2 linked regions of the Roseimaritima multifibrata genome follow. The main gene of each other region encodes a partner of the protein of the gene in region 2 in a complex. Links are inferred from orthologs where the notes say so. Each region holds a gene or a part of one and is shown on either strand. Other genes may lie near its edges.

Region 1 (15,704 bases), 600 kb from region 2 along the record:
CGCAAAATGATCGGCTGATCCGGGCTGTTGCCGGGATAGATAGCCAACAACGGGATCGATTGACTTTCCAGTTCAATCAGCTTCTTTTTGATTTCCTCGTTGTAGTCACTCCAGTCTGCCAACATCGGAACCACATCCAGTTCGGCCAACAGATCCGCGGTGGAATCGGTGTTGATCGCACTGTGATAATTCCATTTACAGGTAGCACACCAGCTGGCCGTGAAATCGATCATCACGGTTTTTCCTTCGCTGCGAAGCTGAGTCAATTTTGCTTCATCGTAAGGCTGCCATGGAACGATCACATCGCCGGGCATCAAGAACCGGAAAGCCAAGAAACCGATCAACGCGGCACTTGCTACCCCAGCTCCCCAACTGGCCAAACGTTTCGAAAGTGTCTCCCAGTTCGGTACTTTTCCGATCATCCAACAACCAAACCAAACTCCGATCAAAGCGACAAACACAGGCAACTTTTGATCGTCCGAGAACATATTGAAGAAGAACGCGACCGTTCCCAACAGGACAAACGCCATCAACTGCTTAAGCGTTTCCATCCAGGCACCTGGCTTAGGCAACCAGCTGACCAGTCGTGGGCTAACGCCAATCAACAGGAAGGGAAGCGACATCCCAATCCCCATCGCGGTGAAAACGGCAAAGATCAGCAGCGGTGATTGCCCTAGCAGCAACCCCAACACCAAACCGAGTAACGGGCCTCCGCAAGGAGTCGCAATGACGGTGGTGAACAGGCCCTTCGAATAAGCTCCGACAGCTCCTTCATGATGCTGCATCTCTTGCGAGAATTTCCCCGAGGCGAAACCGGGGACGGGAATTTCCCAGACACCTAAGAAGCTAAGCGCCATCGCAAAAATCAGCACCGTAAGGGCCAATTTGAATTCGATATGCGTGAACTGCTCGCCCCAGCCAAACGAGAAGAAGGAAGCCAGCCCCGCCAGCACCCAAAAGACCGAAAGGACTCCTAAGGAGTACCACATATTGCTGGAAAAAATCGCTTTACGATCCTGACCAGCTTGGTCGGTCAGCGACATCAACTTCAGGCCTAAAACAGGCAGCACGCAGGGCATCAGATTCAAGATCAATCCGGCTCCAAGCCCCATCAGCAACATCATTACGACCGAATAGGACTTCTTGGTTTCCTGACCGTAAACGGTCGGTGCCGCAGCCGCTTCGGGAGCGTTATCCCATTTGGTTTCGGCAATAAAATCCATTACCTCGGCACGTTTGGCAGAAGCAAACTGGACAGCCGCCGGAGCCCCTTTGCCGTTTTCGCCAACCTGCAATTCCGTTTGAAATCGCAGGCCTTTAGGAAGCAGGCAACTGGTGTCCTGACATGCTTGATAGGCGATATACCCTTCGACCGGATGGGTCCCGGGGACCGCATCCTCAGGAATTTTCAGTTCGATCGTCCAGGTCGTTTTACCTTTTTGATACGTCGCTTCACCGATCGGTGTGTCTAGCGTGACCGGATCCTCCGACGGGGTCGGCATCCCAGGCTGCAGGACACCACGCTTGGTCAACACAAAATTGGTAGCGAAATTTTCGTCTTTGATCGAACCCGGATAGACATGAAACGAAGCGTCAGGATTCGCCGTTAGTTTCAATTCCACCGCGTCACCTGGCTTGGCGGTCGCAGGCAAAAGTTCACCGGTCCACTCAACGGCATAGTCGCCATCGCGGAAAGTGGCTTCGGTCGTTACCGGTTGATAGGTCCCTTTGTAGGCAGCGGTTAAATCCATTTCAAAGGGACGACACGAACCGCCCGTTTGACACGTCAGCCCGTTGGCCTTGATCTTGATGACAGCCGCGTCGGGCTGAACGCCAGCGGCGAATTCAATCTCCGCGGTCCAACGCACGGCCGTTTCGAATTCTTCGATCGTGACATCGGGCCATTCGGGGGCCTGACTTCGTTTGGGGTCTTTATCCGAAACAAAGGGGCTTAGCAGTTTTGCTTGACTGCCGTCCGCCATGGTAAATTTGGTTGGCAGTGGGCCACCGGGAGGCTGAGTCGTCGAATAGACGTGCCAAGCCGGCGACAGTTTTGCATCGATGTGCAAGCGTCCAACCGCCCCCTCGTCGGCCGCTTCGAAGCTGGCCTGCAGCTCGATCACGTCTCCATTCGCGTCTTCGTTCGGAAAGGAGAGAGAAGGAAAGCCATTTCCCAGTTGAGCCGACGCGTTCGACAACGGTCCGGCCAGTGCCAATACGACGACCGCCAATATCGGTTGCCAGAGTCTTCGAAATTGCATGGGACGGATGCGAGGAATCATCGATTCGGCCTTCATCTTACTAACCGCGTATGTGAGTACGGACCGCAACGCCAGACAGGCGGAAAAATTAGCGAGCCAAGAAGTAGTTTATCGCAAATTGCTGAAGTTGTTCGACCCTATTCCGGGCAACATCTTCCGTGATTTTTTCGCTCAGTCGTCCGGCTTTCTCTTCCCAAGAAATCCAGACAACCCAGTTTACCAGTGAAAAGAGACTGCTAACGTCACCTAAGTGTCTCGCCAGCTCAGCCTCCTGTTCAGAAAATGAACAGTGCTGACGATATCCCGCCAGCGCGGCAGGCCAAACAACTTTTTCTAAACAGTCACCCCACTCCGCGTTCATCTGGAACAACGGGCTTAAATTCGATGTCAATTTTTGAATCCCCCATCGCAACAAAAAGCCATGGGCGAATCGGGAAAGGTCGACCGCCGGGGTATCGATTCGCATCGCATCAAAATCAATCAATCCGCTGACCTGGGCATTCTGAAACAACACATGTTGCTCATGAACGTCGCGCAAAACCGTCTGAACCGGATAAGCGATCGTTTGGGCAATCGCCAGCCATTCGGTGATCGCTTGACCATGGGTTTGCCAACAGGCCCGAGCCACTCGATCCGCCGCCCCTAACCATTCGCGTCCGTCCAGACGATCTGCATCTAGTGGCCCCGCTTCCCACCAATCTTGAACGACCTGCAACCGCTGACAGCGTTCCAGTACGGCTGGCGGAACCACCGTTTGCCGGCCGGTCTCAGAAAACGTTTGTTGATTTGCCGCGGCATGGACTTGGGCGATGGCAGCGGCGCCTTTCTGCACCGCTTCGGACAGCTCTTGATGTGTCAACGTTTGTGGCCGCCAAGGTTCCCCCTCGATCCATTCGGTCACTTCCCAAATCCGCTGCTGATGCGTCAGGCAGCTCGATCCGTCAACGCTGCGGATCCACTGCGGAACCAAAGCACAGCCCGCCTGCCGAACGGCCGAAACAAACCGCTGCACGTCTCGGACTCGATCACCGGAAATCCCTTCAGGCCAACCGCGAACGACCACGTTTTGCGGCACCCCCATCTCCCTGCGAACCAGGACCCGAAAGACCAAGGCCCCACTAAGGCCACCGGACAATGGCTGGCATTCGACAACATGGGGCTCTAGTCCCCAGGCATCGAGAACGGCGATCGGAAGCGAGAGCCCTACGGTTCCCATTGGTCAATATCCCTGTTCTCTATATCCATCCCTGATCTCAAACGGTTGATCCGAAGGCCCAAACCCGAAGCCCCTAAGATAACGCCGCCTGTATCTTGCCAACTCTTTCACTCCAGATTCCCGGGTCGCCGCTGATGCGTACGGTGCGGCTTCCGTCCTCTTGTAGCAGGATCTGAATCCAGAGCATTTCCTGCGGCATCTCGGCGGCGAACCGGTCCGCCCATTCAATCAAAGTGACCGCCGGTTCCTCAAACAGTTCATCGATTCCCAGTTCCCACAATTCGTCTTCGTCAACGATTCGATAGGCATCCAGGTGAGTCAAGCGCCGCTTGGCTTGGTACTCCTGCACGACGGTAAAAGTTGGGCTGGTAACCGTTCCTTTTTCGACGCCAATGGTTTCTGCAAAACGCTGCGCCAAAAACGTTTTCCCGGCACCCAGGGTCCCGACCAATCCCAAACCACAACGTTCGGGAAGATGCAGATCAAGCAACTGAGCAAAGGCAAGCGTTTCTTCGGGCGTACGCCACTGCAGCGTCGCCAGCAGCGAGTGCTGTGAATGGAACATGACAGGCTCCTCACTCATCACTGTTCTCCGTGTATGTAGCCGCTTGGAGACAACCGTTCCAGCTTTCCGGTTTTCTGCATCCACAATCCGGTCCGGCCGGTCAACGTTCCGATCTTGGTCAAAGGGACTCGCACATCCTCGGGCAGGGCAGCCTCCGCAGCCATCGCACGCTGGGCGGCTTTCGGTTCCATCGCGACGATCAATTCAAAATCTTCACCATCGCCCAGTGCATGTTCCAGCAGCGTCCCGCCTTGTTGCTCCGCCCAAGGCCCCGCATCTGGATGGATCGGAATCGCCTCCATATCCAGTTCCACGCCCAATGCGCTCGACGCACACAGCCGATCAAGATCCAGCGACAACCCGTCACTCACATCCATCGCCGCATGCACGCCACCGATCGCACGCAACCGTCGCGCGAATTCGATCCGCGGAGTGAACCGCAGGTGTCGTCCTAACAAGCTTCCGCCGAAGGCTCCCGACACCAAAACCGAATCTCCCTCTTTGGCTCCACTGCGGAGCCACGCCTGCCCACTTTCGACATGTCCGATCGCGGTGACCGAAATCGCCAAAGGCCCGTCGTAGACGGTAATGTCTCCGCCGGCAATGGCGACCTGGTATTGATCGCAAATCTCCAAAATCCCTTCGTAACAGGCTGCGGCAATTTCAGTCGCCGAGCGCGTTGGCAGGGAAAGATTCACCAGAATTGCCGCCGGTTCGGCGCCCATTGCGGCTAAATCACTCAGATTGATCGCGACCGCTTTCCTGCCGACCTCGGCAAGCGAATGTTGATCGGCTAGGAAATCGACTCCGTCGACAATCCCATCACTTGCCAAAACCAGCTCTTTACCAGCCTGCGGCACGAAGACGGCTCCGTCATCGCCGATCCCGACCTTCACTTGAGGCAAATTGGCTTGTCGGCCCCGAAGCCATGCTAAAAAACTTTGTTCCACGTCGGTTCATTCCCGGTTGAAGATAATCAAACCCTTTACAATCGAGGCCTTACAATACCTCCTTTGATCGGTTTTGATCACCACCGATTAATCTCTAGTCTCCTGAGGGTCCCCCACGATGGCCACCACGCAGTCGCTTTCTGCCGCAGATATCAAGGTCGACCAGACGCAGTGCTTTATTGATGGAAAATGGGTCGATGCGGCGAGCGGCAAAACCTTTGCCACGATCAACCCCGCCACCGAGCAAGAAATCGCCCAGGTCGCCGAAGGGGATGCAGAGGATGTCGACCGGGCCGCCAAGGCGGCTCGCAAAGCGTTTGACAGTGGTCCGTGGCGGACAATGGACGCCCGCGACCGAGGCCGGCTGATGTACAAACTGGCCGATCGGATCGAAGCGGACATGGAGGAATTGGCGGCTCTGGAAACTCTGGACAACGGCAAACCGATCACCGAAAGCCGAACAGCCGACCTTCCGCTGGTGATCGATGCGATCCGGTATTACGCGGGCTATGCCGACAAAATCCACGGCAGCACCATTCCGATCCGCGGCAACCACCTCTGCTACACACGGCGCGAAGCGGTCGGAGTCGCTGGACAGATCATCCCTTGGAATTTCCCCATGTTGATGACCGCCTGGAAATGGGGGCCCGCCCTCGCCGCCGGCTGCACGATCGTGATGAAACCAGCCGAGCAAACCCCGCTGACTTGCCTGCGAATGGCTCACCTGGCTCAAGAGGTAGGCATCCCTGACGGCGTGATCAACGTTGTCCCCGGTTTCGGCCCGACCGCCGGAGCCGCTGTGGTCAAACATCCTCAAATCGATAAAGTCGCGTTCACGGGTGAACATCGCACGGCTCAGATTATCACACGCGATTCCGCGGAAACGCTAAAACGCCTGACTTTTGAATTAGGTGGCAAAAGCCCTAACGTCATTTTCGCCGATGCCGACCTGGACGCAGCCGCCCACGGGGCTTATGTCGGGCTGTACCTGAATCAGGGACAATGCTGCTGCGCAGGCAGTCGCTTGTTTGTCGAAAAATCGGTCCATGAACCATTCATGGAAAAACTGACCGCCCTCACATCCTCACGGCGATTAGGAAACCCGTTTTCCCCCGACACCGATCAAGGCCCACAAATCGACCAAGCTCAATTCGACAAGATCCTTTCTTACATCGACAAGGGGCAAGCAGAAGGAGCCGAGTGTGTGCAAGGTGGCAAACGTCACGGCGACGTCGGGTACTTTATTGAACCGACGATTTTTGATGGAGTCACCGACCAAATGGCGATCGCTCAGGATGAAATTTTCGGGCCGGTGCTAAGCGTGCTTACGTTTGACGATCACGAGGAAATCATCCGTCGTGCCAACGACACGTTCTACGGACTGGCGGCCGCAGTTTGGACACGTGACATCTCGAAGGCTCATGATTATGCTGCCCGCGTCCGTGCCGGTACGGTATGGGTCAATTGCTACGATGTCTTTGATGCCGCGGCCCCATTCGGCGGATTCAAGATGAGCGGCTACGGCCGTGAACTTGGCGAAGAGGGTTTGAAGGCTTACACCGAATCGAAAACCGTCACGATCGCCTTGGGCTAACTGCCCCCAACTCGAAACCGAACTCCAACGGCAACTTTAAGCGAATGGATCTAACCACCGACACGCAGTCCGCATTCCAGTGGATATCGGCACTCCCCTGGATGCTGCTGGCGATGGTAGCGTTGCCGCTGCTGATCCTCGCACGTTTCTTTCGGGTCTATCCCTCCTGGCTTTGGCTGGGGGTGCTGACGACATCGTTAATTGCTTCTTTGCTGACCATCACCAACAACCAGTTGCTGATAATGGTCGCCCTCTTGGATGGGCTGCTGGTTGCGGTTGTCGGTTTGGATTTGATGTTTTTGTGGCTTTCCACTTCCAATGGTTTGAGGGCTTGGCGAGACATCCCCAGCACCGCTTCGATCGGCAAAGCGATGGCCTATGACCTGACGATCGAGAACACCACCTTCACGACGATCCGCGGAGCGGTACGCGACGATTTACCTGAACCATTCCGAGGCGATCCAGACCAACATCCCCTGAAACTACCTCGTTCATCGCGGATCACCGTCCAACGCCGAATCACTCCGCTGCAGCGAGGAGCGTTCAACCTAAAGCGCGTCTACGTCCGCGCCCGCAGCCAACTTGGGTTCTGGCAACGGTTCCTACAGATCGATGTCGAAGACCGGCTAAAGGTCTATCCCGACATGCAGCAGTTGTCCGATTACGCATTGCTGGCTCGAACCAATCGCCTCAGTTTGATTGGCGTACGGCGAACAAGAAGGATCGGACAGGACAGCGACTTCGAACGATTGCGTGATTACTCACGTGACGACAATTACCGCCACATCGACTGGCGCAGCACGGCCCGACGGCGGAAGCTGACAGTCCGCCAGTTCCAGAGCGATCAAAGTCAGCGTCTGATTTTCATGCTCGACTGCGGGCGGATGATGACCAACGAGAGGGCAGGGTACTCGCTCCTCGATCACGCCCTCAACGCCTCTTTGATGCTGGCTTACGTCGCCCTTGAACAAGGGGATGCGGTCGGCATGCTTTGCTTCTCCGACACGATCCATGCCTACATCCCACCTCGAGGCGGGAAGAACCAGATGAACCGGTTGATCCAAGCCGGCTACGACCAGTTTCCACGTCTGGTTGAATCGAGGTACGACGAAGCTTTCCTGTATCTATCGAATCACTGCAAACGGCGTTCGATGGTCGTACTGGAAACGAACATCATCGACGAAGTCAACGCCGCGCAAGTGGTCGACTACCTGGGCAACATCAGCGGACGGCACCTACCTGTCGGAGTCCTCCTCCGCGACCGTCAAATGTTCGACACCGCCGACCATCCCGGCGGAGGCAGAGAGAACATGCTCCGAGCCGCCGTAGCCAGCGAGATCCTCTGCTGGCGAGACCAAGTGATCCGCGACCTAACCCACCGAGGAGTCCTAATGGTCGACACCTTCCCAGACGAACTAACCGCCCCCCTAGTCAACCAATACCTAGAAATCAAAGCCAAGCACCTGCTGTAGTTGGGAGACAAGGAGACAAGGAGACAAGGAGACAAGGAGACAAGGAGTTGGGAGTTGGGAGTTGGGAGTTGGGAGTTGGGAGCTGGGACAAAAAAGCGCACACTCCTTCACTCCTTCACTCCTTCACTCCTTCACTCCTTCACTCCTTCACTCCTTCACTCCTTCACTCCGTGTCTCCGTGTCTCCGTGTCTCCGTGTCTCCGTGTCTCCGTGTCTCCGTGTCTCCCCCACTCCTCATGATTGAACTGGTCGACCGATGGTCTAAAATGGGATTTAGGCGAGCTTGTTGCTCGGCCACGATTTTGGGGTTCGGATTTTTCGCTACTGGAGTCAGAAAGTTAATATCTACGATTGGCACAACTTCAGTCCGCTTCGCTTCTGTGCGAAAGTCTTTGTAGCTCTCGCTCTGTTGATGCTGGCGACGACGTCTTCTGCATCAGCGAATGAACCTCCTGCCGATGAACGGATCATCGAATGGCGATTCGATGGGGACGCGCAACCCTCGACGTGGACTGGCACCCCCGGCAAGCTTGGCGAGGGACCACGGCCGCCCAAACATCCTGAATTTAAAAGCGACAACAAGGCGATGTCCTTTGCGGGGCATGAAAGTGCGATCCTGATTAAAGACCAGGAGCAAGGCGGCGATGTCGATATTCGTTTTGGTAGTGGTGAGACCTTTGCCTTCGAAACATGGGTGAAGTTCAAAACCATTCGTCCAGGACAAACGGCCTACGTATTGGGTAAAGGACGACACCCAAAACATGGCGACGATTTCGAAGATAACAATCAAAATTACTCCGTTCGGTTTCAAGGAACCGGCGGCGGTGCCCGATTCGGAATTCTCTTCACTAGCGAACATCCCGAAACGAAGAAACGTGCTTGGCATCGCTGGTGGAGCGAAGCCAGCGTGCCAGCTACCGGATGGCACCATGTGGCGTTGCAATTCACGTTCGGAAAAAGCGACAGCTTGCTTGCCTGGATCGACGGGCAAGCGGTCACAGGCACATGGGACGAAAGTGGCGCGACCGACCTACCACCGGTGCAAGACGCCGACGATCTAGTCATCGGCACCGGCTTTAACCGCAGCGCAGGTTCATCGTTTCAAGGATGGCTGGACAACTTTGCGATCTATCGCTCTGGATTTGATCCGACGAAAATTGCTCAGCAGTACAACTTTGTCCCGCCGCCTCCTGCGGTAACTCCCGAGATGATTCCAGCGGGCAAGGTGCTGGTGCAGATCAGCGAGAAAGACGTTCCGAAATCCAATAGCTGGCCGGAAGCCCCGCAAGTTACCGAAACCTTTGAAGAAGAAGTCTTCGGACTTTTCGAACTTCCACACAAGTACGTCTCGACAGGCGTTCGGGGCGAGCGGGCCAATCCGTCTCACCTACGAGCCTCGGCGATCGTAAACCTACCCGCTGGCAAGCACCGCCTGCTGCTCCGTGGCCGTGGTGCGTGCCGGCTTTCGATCGACGGAAAACAGATACTTAAGACCTCGACACGGCCACCTGATCCCGGCGGCTACGCTCCCCTTTCGATGCAGGATGAATACCTGGATCTGGGACCGGACTTCCGCTTTGCACCGCCAGGCAATCGCGATACTTGGTCCGAATTCGAATCCCAAGGAGGCGAACATTTTGTTGTTTTGGAAACGATGGTCGGTGGCGTCGCCGGCGGCAGCACTTTCCGACCCGATCTAGGGGAGACCGTCGTTGCCGTGTCGTTGGAAGGAAGCGAAACATGGTCGCTACTTTCCCCTGGAGACCGTGAAGTTCGATACACCGACGAAGGCTGGCAAGCCTACGAATCCGAACGCCGCGAAGTGCTGGCTAAAATCAACGCCGCAGCGCGAGCCGAACGCCGAGTGGCCAACCAAGACTACTGGAATCAACGTCGCACGGCCGCTGCGAAGTGGTTGGACGAAACCGAAAAAGTAGCGGTCCCGAAACTGCCAAGTGGTTATTCCGCTCATAACCCGATCGATCATTTCCTTGCCGCTCGAATCGTCGACGTCCAACAAGACTCGGCGGAGGGTGATGCAAAAGGTGTCGACTATTTCGAACAGATCCGCCCTCTGCTGGAATCGCGTTGCTACGACTGCCATCAGGGCAAAAAGGCTCAGGGAAGTCTGCGGATGGATGATCACGAATCGGTGTTGGCAGGTGGAGATTACGACGGACACGCAATCGTTCCCCGCAACGTTGACGAAAGTGCGCTGATCGATCGCGTCACCGCGGAGGACGAAGATGTTGTCATGCCGCCCAAAGGTGCACGGTTAACCGACGCCGAAGTCGATCTGCTGAAACGCTGGATCAAGGAAGGTGCCGTATGGCCGCAGTTCGATGTCGATAATTTCCAGCCGACTCCGCTTTCCAATGACCTCAGCTTTCTCCGCCGCGTGTCGCTGGACACCATCGGTGTGCCGCCGACCGAATCCGAAATCGCTGCATTTCTTGCGAGCGCCCCAGAAACACGTCGCGACGAAGTGATTGACCGGTTACTGGACGATCCTCGCTGGGCCGATCACCGGATGGGTTATTGGCTGGACGTGCTGGCCGAAAACCCCAACATGATCAACCCGACGCTGAACAACACCGGTCCTTTCCGCTGGTGGTTATATGAGTCGCTGTTGGACAACAAACCGGTGGACCTCTTCGTAACCGAGCTGATCCGAATGGAAGGGAGCGAGCGACTGGGCGGCCCCGCCGGCTTCGCCACCGCAACGCAGAACGACCTACCAATGGCAGCCAAAGGGATCATCGTCAGCTCCGCGTTTCTCGGAGTCGAAATGAAATGTGCCCGCTGCCACGACGCACCGTCACACGTTTCTCTGCAGGAAGATTTGCTGCAGGTCGCCGCACTGCTGAAACAAAAACCTATCAAACTGCCCGCCTCCAGTAGCGTGCCGGTCGGTCGCCTGAGCGTAGGTAGCCGCAAACCTCTGATTGAAGTCACCCTGCAACCGGGAACCGTCGTCGAACCGGCTTGGCCGTTCGCTCGCTACTGCGATGAATCGGTCGCGGATGCCCTGGCTGAAAACCCCGAAAACTCGCGAGACCGGCTCGCCGCTCTGATCACCGCCCCACAGAACGAACGCTTCGCCCAAGTGATGGTCAACCGGATCTGGCAGCGTCTGATGGGCAGAGGCTTGGTCGTCAGCGTGTCGGACTGGGAAAAGTCCGGTCCCTCGCATCCCGACCTACTGAAGTGGCTCGGGCATCAGTTCGTCGCCTCCGGATATGACACCAAAGCGATCACTCGCCTGATCTTGAATTCACATGCATACCAACGTGCAACGGATGCGACCCTGACCGAAACCAGCCCACTTTTCATCTCACCGGCGCCGCGGCGATTAACCGCCGAACAGATCGTTGATTCGGCATTCCACGCAACCGGGACTCCGTTTGATCTGGAAGAGGTCAGCCTGGATATCGATAGCGTCCGCGCCATGGCGACCACGATCACACTGGGAAAAGCAAGCCGAAGCTGGATGCTCGCATCCAGTTCAAACGAACGCGATCGCCCCAGTCTTGGACTGCCGAAGATCACGGCCGTAACAAGCGTGTTAAAAACCTTCGGCTGGCGTGGAGCGAGGCAGGATCCAAAAAGCATTCGCGACTCCGAATCCAACATGCTTCAACCTGCGATCTTTGCCAACGGCGTGATGAGCACCTGGCTGACGCGGCTGAGTGACCAGCACGGGATCACACAGCTTGCACTGGAGGACCAGTCCGTCGACCAGTTAGTCGATCGAGTCTTCCTCAGGCTGCTCACACGAAAACCGTCGGCCGAAGAGAAAGAACGTTACGTACGTTTCCTTTCCGAAGGCTACGAAAGTCGCGTGATCCCGGAAGCAAAGCGAATCACCCCGCCCACCGGCAAACGCGGACCCGTCCGTTACGTTAGCTGGTCCAACCACGTCGACGGCCCCGCCAACACACTGGCGATAGAAAAGGAAGCGGACGCCCGCCGCGGCGCCCCACCCACCAATGCCCTAGACAACGACTGGCGTCTCCGCATGGAAGACATGTTATGGGCCGTCCTCAATGCACCCGAGTGGTTTTACACACCATAAAACAAGTAATATCCAAATCAAACGTAGCTGCCGTCGCCAGACGGTGGATCCCACGCTCTGGCAAACGCACCTACCATGGATACCCGACCATTTCATCCCCGGACACCATCATGAACCGACGACACTTCCTCGCTCAAACGGGTGCACTTGCCGGAGCCGCCCAACTCAGTCACTCCGCATTCGCCTCGCCGGCCGCGATCAACGTCCCCAAAGGCAAAGCCGAAAACGTCATCTTCATCTGGCTGGGGGGCGGAATGTCTCAGATCGACACTTTCGATCCCAAAAAACGAGGCAACTCCAAAACTTCACCAAAGCTGTCCGGAGCCGAGTACGACTCGATCGACACCGCCGTGCCTGGAGTCCAATTCTGTGAACACCTACACCGCACGGCGAAGCTTGCCGATCGCCTCACCGTTATCCGGTCGATAAACCATCACCTCGTCGACGAACATGCGTTCGGCACCAACTTCGTCCACACCGGGCGTCTGATTAGCGGAAGTATTACCTATCCTTCGATCGGAGCCATTATCAGCCACGTGCGTGGTCCGGTCAGCCCCGACGTTCCCGCCTACATGCTGATCGGCTATCCCAACGTCAGCCGCGGTCCTGGCTTCCTAGGCGCCAAAGCGGGCTACGTTTACCTGGTCGATACCGACAGCGGCCCTGCAGGCTTTTCGCGGCCAGAAGACGTAACGGCTCTTCGAGTCCAACGAAGACAGCAACTCCTCAAGCCACTCACCGACCGAGTCCCGGACAACTCCGTCGTCGCCCAGTACCGGACGGCTCAAGCCGAAGCACTGCGTCTGGCCGGCCCCGACTTCATGCGGCACTTCCGCCTGCAGGACGAACCCGCCGACTTGCGGAATGGATATGGAGGCGAATTCGGACAACGCTGCCTGCTTGCGCGACGTCTTGTGCAAGCCGGAGTCCGATTCGTCGAGGTCTCCCACAACTTGAACTTCGTCAACGGCACCGGCTGGGACACCCACAACGAAGGCCAACAGAACCAGCATCTTCTCATCAGAGACCTAGACATCGCCTTATCCGCGCTGATCACGGACCTTGAGCAACAGTCGATCCTCGACAAGACATTAGTCGTAATCGGCACCGAGTTCGGACGTCCCGCCGCCTACGACGCCCGAGGCGGACGCGGGCACCAAGGCAGCTGCTTCAGCCTGCTCTTAGCCGGAGGCGGCCTGAACCACCAAGGCGCCTACGGAGTCACCGACGAGCTAAGCAAGACGATCGAAGAAAACCCAGTCAGCGTCCCCGACTTCCACGCAACAATACACGCCGCACTAGGCATCAACCCATCCCACGAACTATTCGACGGCTCCCGCCCCATCCCCATCACCGACCAAGGAACCCCAATAGCATCCCTATTCAGCTAAGCAAAAAGAGACAAGGAGTTGGGAGCTGGGAGTGAAGGAGTTGGGAGACAAGGAGACAAGGAGACAAGGAGTTGGGAGTTGGGAGCTGGGAGCTGGGAGACAAGGAGACAAGGAGACAAGGAGCTGGGAGCTGGGAGCTGGGAGTCAAAGAAAAAACTAGCTCGCGGCGCGCACTCCTTCACTCCTTCACTCCTTCACTCCTTCACTCCGTGTCTCCGTGTCTCCGTGTCTCCGTGTCTCCCCAACCGGTCCCGCACCTTGACGCCGAGGGCTCACCTCCGCAATACTCCTACCAAAGCGCCCGTGGCACAATTGGATAGCGCGTCGGCCTCCGAAGCCGAAGGTTGTGGGTTCGAACCCCGCCGGGCGTACTGAGCAGAAAGCAGCAGAATCGTTACTCAAAACGATACCGAACAGCGTGTCTGTGCGGCGATTCCCCAAGATTTAATCCGGTAGTACTACCGGGGTAGTACAAGGATCGTTTCACATGGGGCATCTAAAGCGTGGATCTGTCCCGTCTTGTCGGCATCACAAGCCCACTGATCAGGCTGCCGTCACCATCGTTGGTGCTGACCACTATCTCGCTAAGCCGCCCGCAAAGCAGAGCACGCACGACTCCTGGCTGAATTCGCGGCTACGAGCAAAGTCACAAAGGACTTCGCGGAGGTTGAGAACGTCATCCTTATGGTCCAAGTGCTGCCCGCTTACGGGGAGTTCACCCAGACCTACTACGTCAAAGATGGCAAGCCCGCGAACGAACTTGACGCGTTGCGGGCAGTGATGCGCGACGCCAAGGTTTTGTTTTCCCATTTGCCAACGGAACAGTTTGGCCCACTGGCGATATAGACGGTGAGGCAGCGATCGATAGAACGTGGGCAAGCTCGCACGACCAACAAGAACATGCATCGACTAACGCGAATCTTCCGCTGGGCCGCCGCTGAGGAAATGGTGCCTGGCAATTTACTGCACTCACTAAACGCAGCTCCTGGCCTGAAAAAGGACGCTGCAATGCACGAGAGCCTGATCCGATCCTGCCCGTAGCGATCAATATCGTGGAACAGACGATTCCACACCTACCTGAGGTCACACGTGACATCCTTTCGGACGTGACGGAGTCAGTGAATGGTTACGGTAACGCGACTCGTCGAGCCGACGTAAAGGACTTGACCTTCCCAGAAATCCTGCAGGAGATCATGAACCGAGTATTGGCGGCGGAACGACAAAGCCAAGCCGAACTGGTGGAGGCACGAACGCGAGCGGAAGTCGAGCAGATCGAATCCGAATCACGAGCGGAAGTCACGCGACGTGATGGTCAGACGGAAGCCGAATCGCAAGGAACGAGCCAAGACGATGGAGAGCCACCTGGCACTGCTGCGACTTGTCGAACTCGAATCGCTGCGTGAACTCGCGCAGAACGGTAACGCACGACGATATCTCGGTCTCGACCGAGTCAGTCTAAACGGAACGGATTCAGGAAAGCACAATTCGTGATGGATACGAGTCGGGCATTCCGATTCAATTCAAGCAGGATCGATGATTCGATCATCGGTCCTGCGATTTTTCGTCCTTGGAATGTGCCGGAAGCACCCAACCGGCGATGCCTGGGAACATAGCCGTCAGATTAGAACGCCAGCAGCACATCGCTCTGTCTCTAGGCTTCCGGCAGTAACCGTTTTTGATGCTTGTTAGGCACTCGAAACCGTTCCCACAGAGAATGTCTTACCCGATGATGCAATCGCTGGGGTAGCTCAGGCTCTGATTCTCACAACTGATCAGCAAGATGCACAGGCAGTAGCGGAACGGCGACGGTAAACAGAAATCATCAAACCGACTCCCAGCACTCCCAGCACTCCCAGACTCGATGGCTCTGGAACGGCGTTGGTATCGCTGCGGAACGCATAATTGACTCTGCCGTGCCCTACGAGGTTGTCCTTAACCAATGCAGATGAGGCAGCAACACCGAAACCTCCTGCATACCCGCTGGTGGGGCCGTAATAGAAACCAAGATACTTAACATTCCAGTCTTCAGCCTGGATCGACTCGCCAATACCAATCGTGTCGTACCAAGCCATATTATTGATATTGAGCGGGTTGATGTCGATCGTTGAGATCGAATAGTCCCCCGGACTGCCGCCGAATATCAGAGCAGCTGCTTCCTGCCCCGTGTATGCCAGTGGACC
Region 2 (15,668 bases):
CCGCTGGCCCGGAAAAATCACGCCGACGATGCGTAATGAACTTTGCAGCAGCATCGATATTGTGCCGACTATCTTGGCTGCCGCAGGAGCGAAAATCCCCGCCAATCTTCCGGGGTTAAACCTCTTACCCAATCTTGAGCAGGACACTCCAATCGATCGCGACACCATCTATGGCGAATCTTTTGCACATGACATCGCGGACATCCAGAACCCACAGGCTTCGCTGCTGTACCGCTGGGTGATTCAAGGTAACGACAAGTTATTGCTTACGTACGACGGAGATACGGGAAAAATGAGATTCCCCCCAAAGGATGGCAAGCCTCAACTATTTGATCTAAAAAAGGACCCTCATGAAATGAAGAATCTGGCTTCCCAGCGGCCGCAACGGGTCGAAGAGTTAAACCAATTGATCGAAAATTGGTACCCTGTTACCGAACGAACTGCCGGAAGGATTGCAAGTCAGCCGGCCCCCAAACAAAGCAAATAAAAGATCGAACCGTTTGCTTTCCTGGTAAAGGATCCGCACAAAAGGGTCCTTTACCGTCGCACGGAAACTCTCCCCTCCAAGTCTCCCGCCCAATCTGTCGCCCTACCTCCAAACCCTCAAAAACCTCTAAAGCCTCCCATGCTTCGTCCGATAGCTTTCGTCCTTGGGCTCGCCTGCGCCTGCATTCTTTCCGCAAACGAAAAGGACTCCGCGAAACCGATCGCGTGCACGGTCACTGCATTTTCACCCGACTTCGCGAAAAGCGTTAAGAGTGAACACGGGACCATTGAAATTCATGATTCCACTTCGCTGTTAGTGACTCCCCAATCGCCGATCACGGCGGGAAGCTGGGTGTTGGAACTTGAATATTTCTGCGTGGGTGATGTGGAGGAGATGCGTTTGCTACCGGGTCCCCAGTTCGCCAAAGACCATTCCATTGCACTTGAGCCATTTGGGCATAGCGAAGTCTTTACGCTTTATCGAGCCGAATTGGTCGCATCAGAAACCTTTCCGATCGCGGAGGCCAAATCGTTGCGATGGGATTTACGCATGAAACCCGATACAAAACTGCAGATTCGCAACCTCCATTTGCGGCGAAAGCGAGCTGGGGAATTTTCATCGGATTCCAATCAATCAAAATTCGTCGCAACGGCGGAGGCTCTGGAAACGTACCTAGCGAAGTCGTTCGACAGTCGGATCCTTGATGTCCGTGTTGGCGAGCAGGACATTACGATCTCTGGCACCGTCAGCGGATCGCCGGACAATGTCTTCATTGGCGAAATCCCAATGGAAACCTTGGTCTCGGCGAGCTCACCTTACCGATCGACAACGGCGGTTTCTATCGACGAAAAAGGCAATTTCACCACACGTGTGCAACGATTGATCACCTTCGAAGACCGACAACTGGACCGGCTCACTTCTCGCTGGCAACTGCTCCGTCGTAATCCCAACGGCGACGAAGCGATTAGCCACGCGCGTTACGCTCAATCCGTCTACTGTGAATCGCCTGACCTAAGAGAAGTGCAACCGGCGTCGAAAAAAGGATTAGGCGGTTGGTCTGCCCGCCGCGCCCCCTCCCTCGAAAACGAAATTGCGGACCTCGGGATCACCGCACTAACCGTCAACTTGGCGGCGCTTCAGCAATACGTATCGACGAAGCCAACGGAGGGCTCGACTCCGATTCATTGGCAGGGACGAACGTACTACGCCAACGAAAAAAGGCTGCGGGGGCTGGATCAAACTTTTCTTGAAGCCGAAAAACATGGAGCACTCGTTTCTGCGATTCTGCTGATCACCAACCCAAAATCAAAAGGGGACAGCGACGCCCATTTGTTGGCTCATCCCGATGCCGACCCCAGTGGCACGTTCGCGATGCCAGCCGTTACGTCGCCCGATGGGATTGCCTACTACGGAGCCATTTTGAATTTCATGGCGAAACGCTGGTCGAAGGACAATGGCGAACACGGACGAGTCCATCACTGGATCGTGCACAACGAAGTTGACTTCGGATGGGTGTGGACCAATGCTGGCCGACAATCCGACATCACCTACATGGATCTCTACCAACGCTCGATGCGTCTGACCGACCTAATTGCTCGTCAATATGATCCCTATGCTCGGTCGTGGATCACGCTTACGCATCACTGGGCAGAACCGGGAACCAAAGATGGATACGGGTCCAAGCGAATGCTGGACCTGCTGGTTCGTTTTTGCCAAGCCGAAGGAGATTTCCCTTGGGGTTTGGCGCACCACCCCTATCCGCAAAACCTGTTCAACCCCAGAACCTGGGAGGATCACCAAGCAACATTCAGTTTTGAAACGCCCAAGATTACGCCTAAAAACTTAGAGGTATTAGATGCATACATGAAATTGCCCAAGATGCGTTATCAAGGCGAAGTGCGGCCCGTTCATCTTTCAGAAAACGGATTCAATTCGAAAGACTATTCGGAAAAATCACTGCAAGACCAAGCTGCGGGAATGGCGTTGGCCTGGAAGAAAATACAGAGCCTCTCCTCGATAAAATCGTGGCAATATCACAACTGGATCGACAATCGACATGAGGGTGGGTTAAGAATCGGGCTGCGGAAATTCCCGGATGACGAGAAGGAGCCGCTTGGCAAGAAACCGATTTGGTTTTTATACCAAGCACTCGGGACCCCTGAGGAAGATTTGCAGGCAGACAAGTACCTGAAGACGATCGGGATCGATTCGTGGGACCAGGTCTTACATAAAGAAGTAATCCGCTAGGCAATGTTGACCGGGATTGGATAGTGTCGCCATTCGCGCGGGATGTGAAATCGAATGGTGATTCATTAACGATCTCTAGAACGGTTCGCATTGGTTCTGCCCGGCATTTAACGAGGCCGACTCTTCGGGCACGCAGGCTGTCGCAATCCCAACCCGCTGCGCGAACGAGGGATTGCAGACCGTGGTCCTAGTTCCTCGGTTACGTTTTTTGAAGTTGCGTGTTTTGGAGTGGGCTACTTTGCTTCCGCCGGGCTTGTCCCGGTCCGGGGCAACAACTGGCAGCTACCCCCATGCCTCTTTGCTAATTCATCCTTCTCCGCCAGCCTTTTGATCGCCCAATAAGGTAGCTGCCAGTTGCGAGCCCGCCGGGGCAAGCCCGGAAACGGAACTCTGGATACTTGGAGCTAAAAAGGTGCTGGAAAAGCCGAATGATTTGAGGCATCCGCAAGAGTACGGAAATCAGGACGATTGACCACAGCAATCACCTTAAAAAGCGCAACATCAAAACTCACGCTGCGGGTTGGGATTTTCGGATGCATCGTCGATTAAACATTCTTCCCGGACGCAATCGATCGCCCGCGGCGTTGGCAGTTGCTCGGCGTCGTTTGGTTGATCGCGGAGTCTTGGGCTGTGTTGCCGGACGGCTCGCGCCGTTCCGCTAAGATTGCCGCGTGGCGTTGGCAGATGCTCGGCGGCGTTTGGTGGATCGCGGAGCCGTGGGCTGTGTTGCCGGACGGCTCGCGCCGTTCCGCTAAGATTGCCCGCGGCGTTGGCAGATGCTCGGCGTCGTTTGGTTGATCGCGGAGTCGTGGGTTGTGTTGCCGGACGGCTCGCGCCGTTCCGCTAAGATTGCCGCGCGGCGTTGGCAGTTGCTCGGCGGCGTTTGGTTGATCGCGGAGTCTTGGGTTGTATTGCCGGACGGCTCGCGCCGTTCCGCTAAGATTGCCGCGCGGCGTTGGCAGTTGCTCGGCGTCGTTTGGTTGATCGCGGAGCCTTGGGTTGTGTTGCCGGACGACTCGCGCCGTTCCGCTAAGATTGCCGCGCGGCGTTGGCAGATGCTCGGCGTCGTTTGGTTGATCGCGGAGCCTTGGGTTGTGTTGCCGGACGGCTCGCGTCGTTCCGCTAAGATTGCCCGCGGCGTTGGCAGTTGCTCGGCGGTGTTTGGTTGATCGCGGAGCCTTGGTGTGTGTTGCCGGACGACCCCTGTGCTTGCTTTGATTCTATTTACTGACAGCCGCCACCACAGCAGCGTGGGGCTGCGCAGCTCTCTGCGGCGACTGGCAGACTTCCACTACCGGAGCGGACGCTGGGGGTCGCGGGGACGCTTAGTAGCCGTGTTAGCTTTTCGCCTCCACAATCGGGGCACTCCGGGGTTTCATCGGCCCGATTTAGTAGCACTTCGACCGGGTGCTTGCAGGTCTGACAATCGTATTCATAAATGGGCACTGGTAAGTCTCCTGATGACCATGACGGATAAAGGGGGGGGGAATTCAAACGGCGGGATCTTTACTCGCGAATGCGAGCGGCCGGCATCACCTGCAGGATGACCCCTTCGTTCTCGCCGTCGCCCAGGGGATAGGTGGCAAGTTTTCGTAGGTCCAGTTGTTCCATCGCACCAAAATGCCTTGCTTCGCCTCGCTCTTCGACCCATTTCGGGCCTTTGATCATTAGTATGCGCCCAACCGACGGCCAGTGTGGGGCGATCCAGTTACAGATTTTCAGCATCGAACCAACCGCCCTGACGACAATGGTTTCAAACCGAAAATCTTCCAGAATGTCTTCGCCGCGGGCCGCATAGACGGGTACCGGCAGATCAAGCTCTTCGACAAAGGTGTTCAATACTGTTGCCCGTTTCCCAACCGATTCGGCTAGCGAAACCTGAATGTCGGGACGCAGGATCGCTAAAGGAATCCCCGGAACGCCTCCTCCTGACCCTAGATCCAAAACCTCTTCATTGGGTTCGATCAGGGGCACCAATTGCAGGACATCGCGCAGGTCTCGTTCGACAAAAGTCTGCCAGTCAGTATGCCTAGTCAAATTGAGACGTTCATTCCAATCCCATAGCACTCGAACGTACGCTTCAATCTTTTCAGCCATCGGTTCGGGCAATTCGTATCCGGCCCGCTCTAGTGCGGCTTGAAATTCGGCATCGATCGGCAAGTGAACTCTCCTGGAAGTGAAATCAATAATGGTGGGGGAAAGATGCAAGCAGGGAAGGCCGATGCATCGCTTTCATTCTATTTTAATATTTCGCCGTTTTGGCTTACCGGCACCCGGGGCACAATCACCATGGCCACAATCACCCTGGCGGGGCCCGGAGGACCAGTCCGTACGACTCTAATTTAAATTTTCGGGGAAGCCCTAGTTTACCACGCGGATGCCCCCTTGGTCGGCTTCCAAACATTTCGCAAACTACTCGAATGGCTATTCTGACAATTGAATCGACTTGCGACGAGACGGCTGCCGCTGTAATTGGTCTGGACGGATCGGTTTTAGGGGATGCTCTGGCAACTCAAACCGAACTCCACGAGCATTTTCGGGGGGTTGTGCCCGAGGTCGCTGCCCGGGCACACGTCGAACGAATCCTTCCGGTGATCGATACGGCGATCCGCAAATCAGGCCTCAAACCCGAGGATTTGACCGCGATCGCCGTCGCCCAAACCCCTGGTTTAGCGGGCTCATTGCTGGTTGGCCTGGTCGCCGCCAAGACGCTGGCGGTTGCTTGGGAAAAGCCGCTGATTGCGATCAATCACCTCTATGCCCATATCTACGCCTGCCAGCTTGCCTCCGAGCAGTCGATTTACCCTTGCATCGGATTGGTGGTCAGCGGAGGTCACACCAGCCTGTATGACTGCCAAGGTCCTCTCGACCTGACGTACCTAGGGGGAACGATTGACGATGCCGCTGGAGAAGCGTTTGATAAAGTCGCTGCGATGCTGGGGCTGGATTTCCCCGGTGGCCCAGCCGTTTCGCGAGCCGCTGCATCGGGTGATCCGAAAAAATTTCGATTTCCTCGCTCCATGCTGAACAAACCGGGGTTCGATTTCAGTTTCAGCGGCCTCAAAACGGCCGTTCGCTACGAACTGGTCGGCCCTGGTGAAAAAGACTTCTCCCAACTAAACCTCAGCGAACAAGAAATCGCCGACATCTGTGCCTCATTCCAGCAGGCCGTGATCGACGTTTTAGTCGCCAAAAGCCGCCGGGCGATCCGCGAATCTCAAGCGAAACGCCTATGCGTTGGCGGCGGCGTCGCAGCAAATCGAATCCTCCGCGCGGCGCTTCAACAAGCGGCCGACGAGGACGGGTTCGAACTGCAGATTGCCCCGCCAGAACTGTGCACCGACAATGCCGTTATGGGAGCGATCGCATTGGAGAAACTAGCTCGCAAAGAATTTGCTCCGCTGGATATCGACATCCAGCCGGGACTGCAACGAGGCCGCTAACAAGGTCACTGCCGGTTGGCCGGACGCTGAGTCTTGCGGTTGGGTTGCCGCCTGTTGATTTAGGCGAAAGCGGAGAAAGATTGTCGCCTTTCGCTCGGCGAAAGTAGCTTGAAGAGAGCGTTCTTTCGCCGAGCGAAAGGCGACAATCACTAAATCAACAAGCCGTTTGCGCCGCTCCGCTAGTATGCATGCGTCTCGCATGGCGGCCGGTTATTACCGGCCGCCCGCTTTTTTTGCAAGCCTTTGTTACGCCTTGATCAAATCAAAGCGGCCGGTGCTGTCGCCGATCGATTCGGCGGGCGTACCCATCGCATCCAACATCGACATGTAAAGATTGGCCATCGGAATTTCTTTGCCGGTCACCATGTGCTGACCGGTTTTGAATTGACCGTTTGCACTACCAGCCATCACGACGGGCAGCTGGTCATGCTGATGGCGATTACCATCGCTGATTCCACTTCCGTACATCACCATGCAGTGATCCAGCAGCGTTCCCTCGCCCTCAGGAATCGAATCCAGTTTCTCGAGGAAGTACGCAGCCTGTTCAGCCAGGTAGTGATCGATCGTTGAAAGGCTTTTGACCTTGTCCACGTCGTTGCGATGATGGCTTAGACCGTGATGCGAATCATTCACGCCAACTTCGCGATAGGCTCGACCGCCACCGGCGTTGTCCAACATCATCGTGGCAACCCGCGTCGAATTCGTCTGAAAGCCTAACGCCATGACATCAAACATCAGGCGTGCGTGCTCACGGAACGATTCGGGACGCCCTTCGGGGACATCCAGATCGGGCAGGGCGGCTCGATCTTCGGCTTCCGCTCGCACGATCCGTTGTTCCAGATCGCGGACCGATTCGAAGTACTCGCCCAGCTTCCGTTTGTCCGAACCGCTCGCGTGCTTCAGCAAGTGCTGAGCATCTTCGGCGACGACATCGAGAATACTGGTGCGGTAGAAATCACGTTCCCGCCGTCCCGCAACGTCTCCGTTGCCAAACAGACGCTCAAACGCCAGACGCGGCGTGACTTCTTTGGACGTCGCTTGGGTCGCACTGCGCCAAGAGATGTTTGAAGAGTACGCACAGCTATAACCTGAATCGCAACTCCCAGCGTTGCGACTGGACGTTAGCCCCAGCTCAATCGAGCTGAGTTTGTTTTGGCCATCCAACTGCTGAGCGGCCACTTGGTCAACCGAAATCCCAACGTGAATGTTACTTGCGGTTTTGACGGGCTGAGAAGCCGTCAAGAAACTGGCCGAGCAACGAGCGTGGTCTCCAGCACCATCTCCATTGGACCGTCCCTTATCAAGCGCCAATCCAGAGATGACGTTGATTTTGGATTTGAACGGTTCGAAAGGCTTTAGCGTTTTCGAAATTTCCCAATCGGCACCGGCCCCCTTAGGAGTCCAGTCAGGCATGATCGCCCCGTTAGGGAAAAAGATGCAGGCCATCCGCGTGTTGGCAGTAGGAGAGGCCGCGGCCGCCGCAGCTGCACTCTGGCGAGTGACCATAGCTTCCAGCATCGGCAACCCCATCAGGGCTCCGGTTCCTCGCAACAACGTTCGGCGGTTCAATCGTGGCGTAGTCATTCTAATTCTCTTCCAAAGTGTGAAAGCGAAATGGCTTACTCAGCACAACCGCGGTGGCAAGATCAACAAAGCGATGATCCTGTTTAGCGGATTGAGCAACAACATCAACTAAAAAACAAGTATCTGTAACGGTTAATTCGCGACCAATCGCATAGGTTAACAGACGGTTGGCGACGGTTTCAACAAAGCTTGCGGTTTCGGCATCGCGGATCTGCTGAATCAGAGGCAAAGCCCCATCAAAGGCTCGACCGCCAGGCAGCGTGCCTGTCGAATCGATCGGTTTGCCGTTGTCATCGTCACGGTAATTCCCGATCGGTCCAAAGTGATCCAATCCAAACCCGATGTCATCCATCACAACGTGACAGGATGCACATCCTGGGTCCGCGCGGTGCTGTTCAAGTTGTTTACGCAACGAGGCCGTCGGATTGGCTTCCGACGTCACGTCCAATTCAGGAACGCCTGGCGGAGGATCTGGAGGCCGCGTGCCAAGGATATTTTCGAGGACCCACTTGCCTCGCAACACCGGCGAGGTTCGTCCGGGATAACTGGTAAGGGTTAGAACACTTGCATGGGTGAGGATCCCAGCTCGTCCGTGCTCGGCAACCGAAACACGCCGGAAGTCATCACCTTTAACCCCATCGATTCCATAATGTTTCGCTAACCGCTCGTTCAGAAACGTCTCGGGCGAATCAAGCAGGGTCACAACGCTGCGGTTATTGTCAACAACATCTTGGAAAACCATCAACGTTTCGGTCCGCATGGCGTTCCTTAGTGAATCGTCAAACTGCGGAAACTGGTCCGTGTTCGGTTCGACAACATCCAGGTTTCGCAGCCCCAACCACTGGGCAGCAAAATTGTCTGCAAGGGCGACCGCTCGCTTATCCGCGATCATCCGTTTCACTTGATCACGCAACACCGCTTCATCGTTCAAACGGCCTTCGGCAGCCAGTTGCAACAGTTCCTCATCCGGCATGCTGCTCCAGAGGAAATAGGAGAGCCGACTGGCCAATTGAAAATCTTCAATCGGCTGAACATCCCCTGGTTTCCCCTTTGAATCGGGCCCTGGCAATTCCGAGCGAAACAGGAACCGCGGCGAGAGCAAAATCGCGCTGACAGCGACCTGCATCCCGCGTTCAAACGATTTTTCTCGCTTGGATGCCATCTCCGCCAAACGGGCATAACGGTCGACAGTGGCGTCGTCGACAGGCCCGCGAAACGCGCGACGCAAAAACGGTTTCAGACATTCCTTAGCAGCTTGCCGATTGGAAACTCCCTTCTTGGGGGTAACCGTGATCAGAACACGATGGGATGCGGGGTAAATTTCATCGGGCAGCTCACTCGGTCCACGGAAGCTCGCCTTGCGAATCATCATCACAACCGGCAGCTGCTCGATCTTCCGGCTGATTTTAAGAGTCTTACCGACGGCCGCTCGGCCTTCGGCGATCACTTGATCGGTCAACAACGCAAAGTCTGGCAACTTGATTTGAGCCGCTTCGTCCGCAGCTTCCTGTTCCTTCTTTTCCTTCTCTTTTGCTTTTGCAACTTCGGCGGCTTTGGCTTTATCGTCGCCAGCTTTGTCTTTGTCTTTGTCTTTGTCTTTGTCTTCGACGACTTTCTCTTCTGGGGGCAACAACGCAAAGAGGAAGCGGTTTAAACCTTTTTTCAGGTTGACGTCTAACGCTTCCCGATCGCTTGATCCACCGCCACCGAAGTAGTCAAATTCTTTCTCGCCCAACGGCTCACCGGCGGCATTGAAGACCCCGATGCGAACCTTTTCACCCTTCTTTGGCGCTCCGGCCGAAATTTCTAGTCGATACTTGCCAGCGTAGGGAACGGTCACTTCCGTCCAAGCGAAAGCGTCCTTCGCAAGGAAGTGGCCAAAGAAGCTCCCGACCCAAGATTCGCCAACCACATGAATTTGGTCGCCGGAGAGTTCGTGTGTTTTCTTTTCAATCGTGCTGGGATCAAAAACCACCTGTTTCGAAATTTGCTCGGCAGCTGCGATGTATTTTTCAAACAGCATTGGCGGGACCGATAGAACGTCGCCGTTATTGTCGAACCCGGCCCCAACTTCATCCTGCGGAAAATCAGCGGCAACCGAAATCCGAGTCTTAAATAGATCGCTTACGGTATTGTCGTATTCCGAACGGTTCAGGCGACGAACGGTCACCTTGCCCGGTTTAGGATCCAGGTCACAGGCCGCTTGGTTAAGCGCCGCGGTCAACGTATGAACAAAGGCTTCACGCTGCGTGTCGGTGAACGGTTCCGCGTCCGCTGGCGGCATCGCACCAAACTTAATCATCTGCAACGCACGACGCCAAAGCTCTTGATCGGCCGCCAGTTTTTCGGGGTCCGCGAAAGCCGACAAATCGACTTCGGCTTCCTGAAAATCTTCGTTGTGACAATCCAGGCAGTGCGAGCGAACTAAGTCAGCACCGGTAGCCAGATACGCTTCCATGGCGGAAGAGGATTGAGGAGTCGCTTTTTTAACCGGCTCATCGGTTCTTGCAGGACAAGCGATGAAAACCAGCAGCAAAAGCGACAGGCCGCTTGGGACTGCGTGTAGCCGCATGATGGATAGGCAGGTTGGCAGGAAGGTAAGGCAGGCGACTTGCTTCCGTTTTGAAACAGGCCGTGTAGTCCTTCATTATAACAACATCGGCACGTCATTGACAAGATCGTGACGAAAGTCCCGGCAAATCGTTAGATAAGCGTCGCACGAATCTGCAGAGGCCCCACCTCACCACCCAGTGGTTCAACATGCCAATTTTGGCCTTCAGGCACCCAATCAGCATTTAATGGCCAGGGCTGGAAAATTTCGCCCCCTAGCTCCGACAACAGCCGACTGGAATCCATCGTCACATCGCCCGCCCTGGGAGGCATTGGGCCAGCATCGACACGTGGGCAGCCCTTTAAAAGATCCGGGGAATAGCCACCGACTCGATTAATAACTTGCGCGATCTGATAAAGACTCAGCTGCCGAGGAGCGCCCGCATGGAACAATCCGGCCAAACGATTGCCAAGCAAACGCTCATACAGACGATTCATGCACCCCACATAAGTCGGCGTGCGGACCTCGTCGTAATAAAGCGTGGCAGGCAGGTTTCTGGCAAACCGCGATTCAATCCAGTCGATCGCGCCGGCATGCCCGTTGGCACTCAATCCCATCGGCAAGGAGATCCGCAGCACACAGCTGTCGGGATGCAGATCCTGAACAACCTGTTCACCGATCACCATCGTCTTTCCGTACACCGTGACCGGATCGGGAGTATCGTCTTCCAAGTACTGCCCGCCGTCGCGTCCCGCAAAAACCAAATCCGAGGAAAGATGAATCATGCGTGTTCCATGCGCCGCAGCAAGCATGGCAACGTTTCGAGTCCCCAAGACATTGACCCGGTCCGCCATTTCAGGGTCCAGCTCACAGGCCTTCAAATTGCAAGAACCGGCAAAACTTAGGACACTGCCAAAACGATGCTTGTCCCACAATTCGGCCAAAGCTTCCGCGTCAAACGTGTCGCAACTGACAACTCCTTCACCGGTCAATCGTCGATTGCGACTGGGGTGGATCGCGATCACTTGCCCTTCACCAGGAAAGCGTTTCCGAAAATGATGGTAGGCATTAAAACCGGGGACTCCCGGGACGCCACAAATCAAAATAGGTAATCGGATCGCTTCAGAAGGCATCAGAAAAAGGACATACGCAGAAGAGGACAGGAACACCTAAATCAAGCGCAAAGAAACGCTACTGCACGGCGTGCGGCCGTGACGCCTCATGGAGAGGCCGCCACAAATAAGCTACATCAAACCGCGTTCAGATCTTAGCAAATGAGGCGGGATTCAATCGTGTCGACGCGTTGCCAGAATGTAGACCACCGCCCGATGACGGCAGCTACATTCAAAACACAAAACGCGTTAGCGGACGCCAGCCATTCGGCGTCCACCACGTCGACGCTCGGATTCTTTCAACATGATTTTACGCAGGCGAATCTTGGTCGGCGTGACTTCCACAAGCTCATCGGCCTCGATGTACTCTAGAGCCGCTTCAAGGGATAGTTCGCGTGGTGGCTTCAGAATGACATTTTCGTCACTGCCACTTGCTCGCATGTTGGTCAGTTTCTTTTCGCGGCAAGGGTTCACCGTCATGTCACTTTCGCGAGCATTTTCGCCAACGATCATCCCTTCGTAGATCTCTGCACCTGGAGGGACAAACAGATCGCTTCGATCCTGCAGGGTGAACATCGCAAATGGCATCGCTTTGCCGGCGACCATTGAAATCAACACGCCGTTACTACGTGCGGGGACATCCCCTTCAACTGGTTGATAACCGTAAAAACGGTTGTGCATGATCGCGGTCCCGCGAGTCATGTTCAACAATCGAGTCCGCAATCCGATCAAGCCACGAGCGGGAATCAAGAATCGCAGGACGCTGTATTCATTGCGCTGCTGCATTTCTTCCAGCTGTCCGCGGCGCAAACCGACCAGTTCCATAACCGGTCCCATGTTTTCCGTGGGGACTTCGACGTTCAAAACTTCGAACGGTTCGTGCTGTTTGCCGTCGATGGTCTTGAAGACAACTCGTGGTTTCCCAACGCTCAATTCGAAACCTTCTCGACGCATGGTTTCAACAAGAATCGCCAAGTGCAACACACCACGTCCGCGAACCGCGTAGGCTTCGGTCCCCTCGACCATTTCAACACGCAGTGCCACGTTTCGCTCAAGCTCTTTCATCAAGCGAGCTTTAAGCTGACGGGTTGTGACGTACTTTCCTTCGCGGCCAACAAATGGCGAAGTGTTCACACTGAAAACCATCTCCAAAGTCGGCTCGTCAACCTTCAGACGGGGCAGGGCGTTATTCGCTCCAGCCACCGAAATCGTGTCTCCGATTTCAACGTCGGCTAAACCTTCAACGGCGACGATGTCACCGGCGGTTGCCAGCTCTGTCGAAGCGCGTCCCAGCATGTCAAAGGTATACAACCCGGCAATCTTCTGAGCCGTAGGACCTTTCTGCTGATGCAATTCGATTGTTTGATTCGGTGTCATATTCCCAGCACGAATTCGCCCCACGGCGATTCTGCCGACATACTCCGACCAGTCCAGCGTGGTGACCATCATCTGCAGCGGAGCATCAGGATCGACTTCAGGTCCGGGCAGCGAATCGACAACCAAGTCCAACAGCGGACGCATGTCTTCGCCACGCTGAGTGGGATCTAGAGTGGCAAAGCCCTCTTTTGCAGACGTGTAGACATAACGGACGTCATCCAACTGTTCTTCACCACCGAGGTCCGCCAGCAGTTCCAACGCCTCGTCGAGCGCTTCGGCCGGGCGACCATCCGGGCGATCGACCTTATTGACGACCACAATTGGCTTGACGCCAGCTTCCAGAGCCTTTTCAAGCACAAACCGGGTTTGCGGCATCGGGCCCTCTGCGGCGTCGACCAACACCAAGGCTCCATCGGCCATCTGAACCACGCGTTCGACTTCGCCGCCGAAATCCGCGTGACCCGGGGTGTCGATGATGTTGATCTTGACCCCTCGGTAGGGGATCGAGATGTTCTTGGAAAGAATGGTAATCCCACGTTCTTTTTCCAAATCATTGGAATCAAGAACACGTTCTCCTGAAAGCTGATTATCACGGAACTGACCGCTCTGACGCAGCAAACAGTCGACGAGGGTGGTTTTCCCATGGTCGACGTGGGCGATAATAACGATGTTTCGAATGTCTTCGCGACGCATGCCAAAGCTACTTGCAATAAAAGGGAACTCTCACAGAGCCTTGGTGACCCCAAGACGCCATGTCCGGACTCTCGCGAATCCGGGATGCCTTGCAGCAGCACGCTCGCTCCGGAATAAACGGTATCAGCTATTTCTAAATGGACCGCGTTTCCCCCCTCGCAGGGACATCCCTGCCGCAGGCTTTGCGCAAATCCGAAAATTAGTGTTGGTGGTGGGTGATAACGGCTTTCGATTCCTTATCACCAGTGGTCGCGACAAGGCTGACTTTCACCCCCGACTTTTTATCGGCAGTCATTTTCACATGATTAAATAACGCAGGGTCCGCTAATCGCCAAGCCCTAACGCCAAGTTCTTTATTTTGCTTGAGGCTATAGGGCGGCAATTTTTCGTCGCCAAGGGTCACCTGAAAAGTGACGGCGGAGACTTCCGCAGCCGATTCAGGAAAGAAAACTTGCAGCTCTTTTCCTTCATCCAAAATCACCCATTCGGCCTCGATATCCGCTGGCTCCAGATCGGCGAAATGACCGCCGTTTGGACCAAGCGTGTGATCGTGCCCCGCATGGTCGTCATGATCGCCTTCCGCACGCCCTTCATGGTGCCCATCCTCCCCTTCGTGATCGCCATGATCTTCATCGTGGCCGTGGCCGTCTTCGTGGCTGTGTCCATGATCATCGACCGCCGGGGCTGGTTCTGGGTCCGCAGGCTTCTTTTCGCAGCCGGTTACCCCTAATCCTAACATTGCCAACAATACCGACGTCGCTGCCATAAAACGGACCGAAGAGAATTTAAGAACCATTTTCAAAGTCACTCCAAAAAAGAAAGAAAGTAAGCTTGTGTTAGTGAATGTACGCAGTGAAGGTACGCAGGGATCGCCGTTAGGACCAGTCCTGCGGCAGTGAGATAGACCCCCGCAAGCCACACCTATTTTTCTTTTAATGCCCCTCCAGGGCACCTTTGTCAATCGCCGACCATCTGCTAAAAAGAGCTTCCCGCGATAAATACACGTGCGTCGCGGGTTCTTTTTTAGAATACCTTGTGATTATTTTCACAAACTTTTAGCAGCGGTTCCCGGAACTTCATTCATGACCGTAATCAAGAAAGGACTTAACCTGCCGATCACCGGTTCGCCGGAGCAGCGGGTTGAGCAAGCGCCGCATTCTCGCCAGGTGGCATTAATAGGGGACGACTACATTGGGATGCGTCCCACCATGTTGGTCCAGCCTGGCGACCGAGTCCAACTTGGGCAGCCTGTCTTCGAAGACAAAAAGACAGAAGGCGTCGTCTACACCGCTCCTGCCGCCGGCGTTGTCGCTGCGGTAAACCGCGGGGCAAAACGAAAATTCGAATCGTTGGTGATCGACGTCGATGGCGACGAAGCGGTCGACTTCGGAGCGGCAGAACCTCGTTCGCTTGATCGCGACGCGATCATTGCAAAACTGACGGCCAGCGGATTATGGTCGGCTTTCCGCACTCGTCCGTTTGGACGTGTTCCGTTGCCAAGCAGCCAACCGCATTCGATCTTCGTGCAGGCGATGGACACCAATCCATTGGCAGCCGATCCGGTTGTCGCTTTGGCCGAACGCAACGAAGAATTCACTCAGGGTTTGCTTGCGATTCAAAAGCTGACGGACGGTTCGACGTTTGTTTGCAAGAACCGCAAATCCGAAATCCCAGGGGACGGCGTCCCGGGTGTTCGAGTCGAAATTTTCGAGGGGCCTCATCCTGCGGGATTGCCCGGAACCCACATTCATACGCTTGACCCGGTCGGCCCGACCAAGACGGTTTGGTACATCAATTACCAGGACGTCGCGGCGATCGGATCTCTGCTGCGAACCGGACGACTCGATACGCGACGCGTGATCTCGCTCGCCGGCCCGATGGTCACGCAACCCCGTCTGCTGGAGACTCGACTAGGTGCCGAAATCGGCAACCTCGTCGCCGGTCAGATCGATCCTGAGCGAACGCCTCGAATCATTTCGGGTTCGGTTCTCAACGGACGAACCGCGACCGAGCCAGTCAATTTCCTTGGGCGTTACAGCAACCAGATCTCGGTCATCGAAGAAGGGGACCACCGAGAATTCCTGGGCTGGCAGATGCCCGGTTTTGATAAATTTTCGACAACCCGTGTCTACGCAGCCTCCATGCTGAAAGACAAAAAATTTGATTTCACCAGC

Evidence for each region.
Region 1: the proteins of tsaD (region 2) and tsaE are in contact, whole or in part, in a crystal structure (PDB 6N9A), measured with the Thermotoga maritima proteins. The link is inferred for Roseimaritima multifibrata from one-to-one orthologs. Residues at the interface, in WP_004082750.1 of Thermotoga maritima: Cys10, Asp11, Arg49, His50, Leu82, Gly84, Gly135, Gly136, Glu154, Thr155, Leu156, Asp157, Asp158, Ser159, Glu162, Asp165, Lys166, Arg169, Leu170, Tyr175, Lys213, Thr214, Leu217, Tyr218, Gln221, Arg222, Asn324; in WP_004082108.1 of Thermotoga maritima: Leu37, Gly38, Lys46, Lys57, Val59, Lys60, Ser61, Thr63, Phe64, Thr65, Leu66, Met67, Val69, Pro71, Tyr82, Arg83, Leu84, Asp86, Asp88, Phe89, Asp93, Ile128, Asp130, Glu131, Arg134.

Annotation. Positions count from the first base shown.
Region 1 is NZ_CP036262.1:5,510,276-5,525,979, forward strand. The notes cover bases 2,306-5,261. They hold tsaE (tRNA (adenosine(37)-N6)-threonylcarbamoyltransferase complex ATPase subunit type 1 TsaE), read right to left. Parts: upstream 4,061-5,261; coding sequence 3,551-4,060; downstream 2,306-3,550. Other genes in these bases: FF011L_RS20010 (phosphotransferase), read right to left, coding at 2,350-3,477; FF011L_RS20020 (thiamine-phosphate kinase), read right to left, coding at 4,060-4,992; FF011L_RS20025 (aldehyde dehydrogenase family protein), read left to right, coding at 5,111-5,261. Also shown: FF011L_RS20005 (protein-disulfide reductase DsbD family protein), read right to left, coding at 1-2,282; more of FF011L_RS20025, read left to right, coding at 5,262-6,586; FF011L_RS20030 (DUF58 domain-containing protein), read left to right, coding at 6,631-8,058; FF011L_RS20035 (DUF1553 domain-containing protein), read left to right, coding at 8,342-12,133; FF011L_RS20040 (DUF1501 domain-containing protein), read left to right, coding at 12,244-13,524; FF011L_RS26505 (hypothetical protein), read left to right, coding at 14,209-14,370; FF011L_RS20050 (SPFH domain-containing protein), read left to right, coding at 14,577-14,927; FF011L_RS20055 (PEP-CTERM sorting domain-containing protein), read right to left, coding at 15,297-15,704. UniProt on the Escherichia coli protein: Required for the formation of a threonylcarbamoyl group on adenosine at position 37 (t(6)A37) in tRNAs that read codons beginning with adenine.
Region 2 is NZ_CP036262.1:4,912,875-4,928,542, forward strand. Bases 4,246-7,165 are described here. They hold tsaD (tRNA (adenosine(37)-N6)-threonylcarbamoyltransferase complex transferase subunit TsaD), read left to right. Parts: upstream 4,246-5,154; coding sequence 5,155-6,177; downstream 6,178-7,165. Other genes in these bases: rsmG (16S rRNA (guanine(527)-N(7))-methyltransferase RsmG), read right to left, coding at 4,246-4,894; FF011L_RS17785 (DUF1552 domain-containing protein), read right to left, coding at 6,424-7,165. Also shown: FF011L_RS17755 (sulfatase family protein), read left to right, coding at 1-487; FF011L_RS17760 (DUF5722 domain-containing protein), read left to right, coding at 626-2,734; FF011L_RS27075 (hypothetical protein), read right to left, coding at 3,139-3,273; FF011L_RS17765 (hypothetical protein), read left to right, coding at 3,511-3,903; FF011L_RS17770 (FmdB family zinc ribbon protein), read right to left, coding at 3,959-4,180; more of rsmG, read right to left, coding at 4,241-4,245; more of FF011L_RS17785, read right to left, coding at 7,166-7,761; FF011L_RS17790 (DUF1592 domain-containing protein), read right to left, coding at 7,763-10,333; FF011L_RS17795 (SDR family oxidoreductase), read right to left, coding at 10,465-11,445; translational GTPase TypA, read right to left, coding at 11,674-13,494; FF011L_RS26435 (hypothetical protein), read right to left, coding at 13,694-14,290; FF011L_RS17810 (Na(+)-translocating NADH-quinone reductase subunit A), read left to right, coding at 14,577-15,668.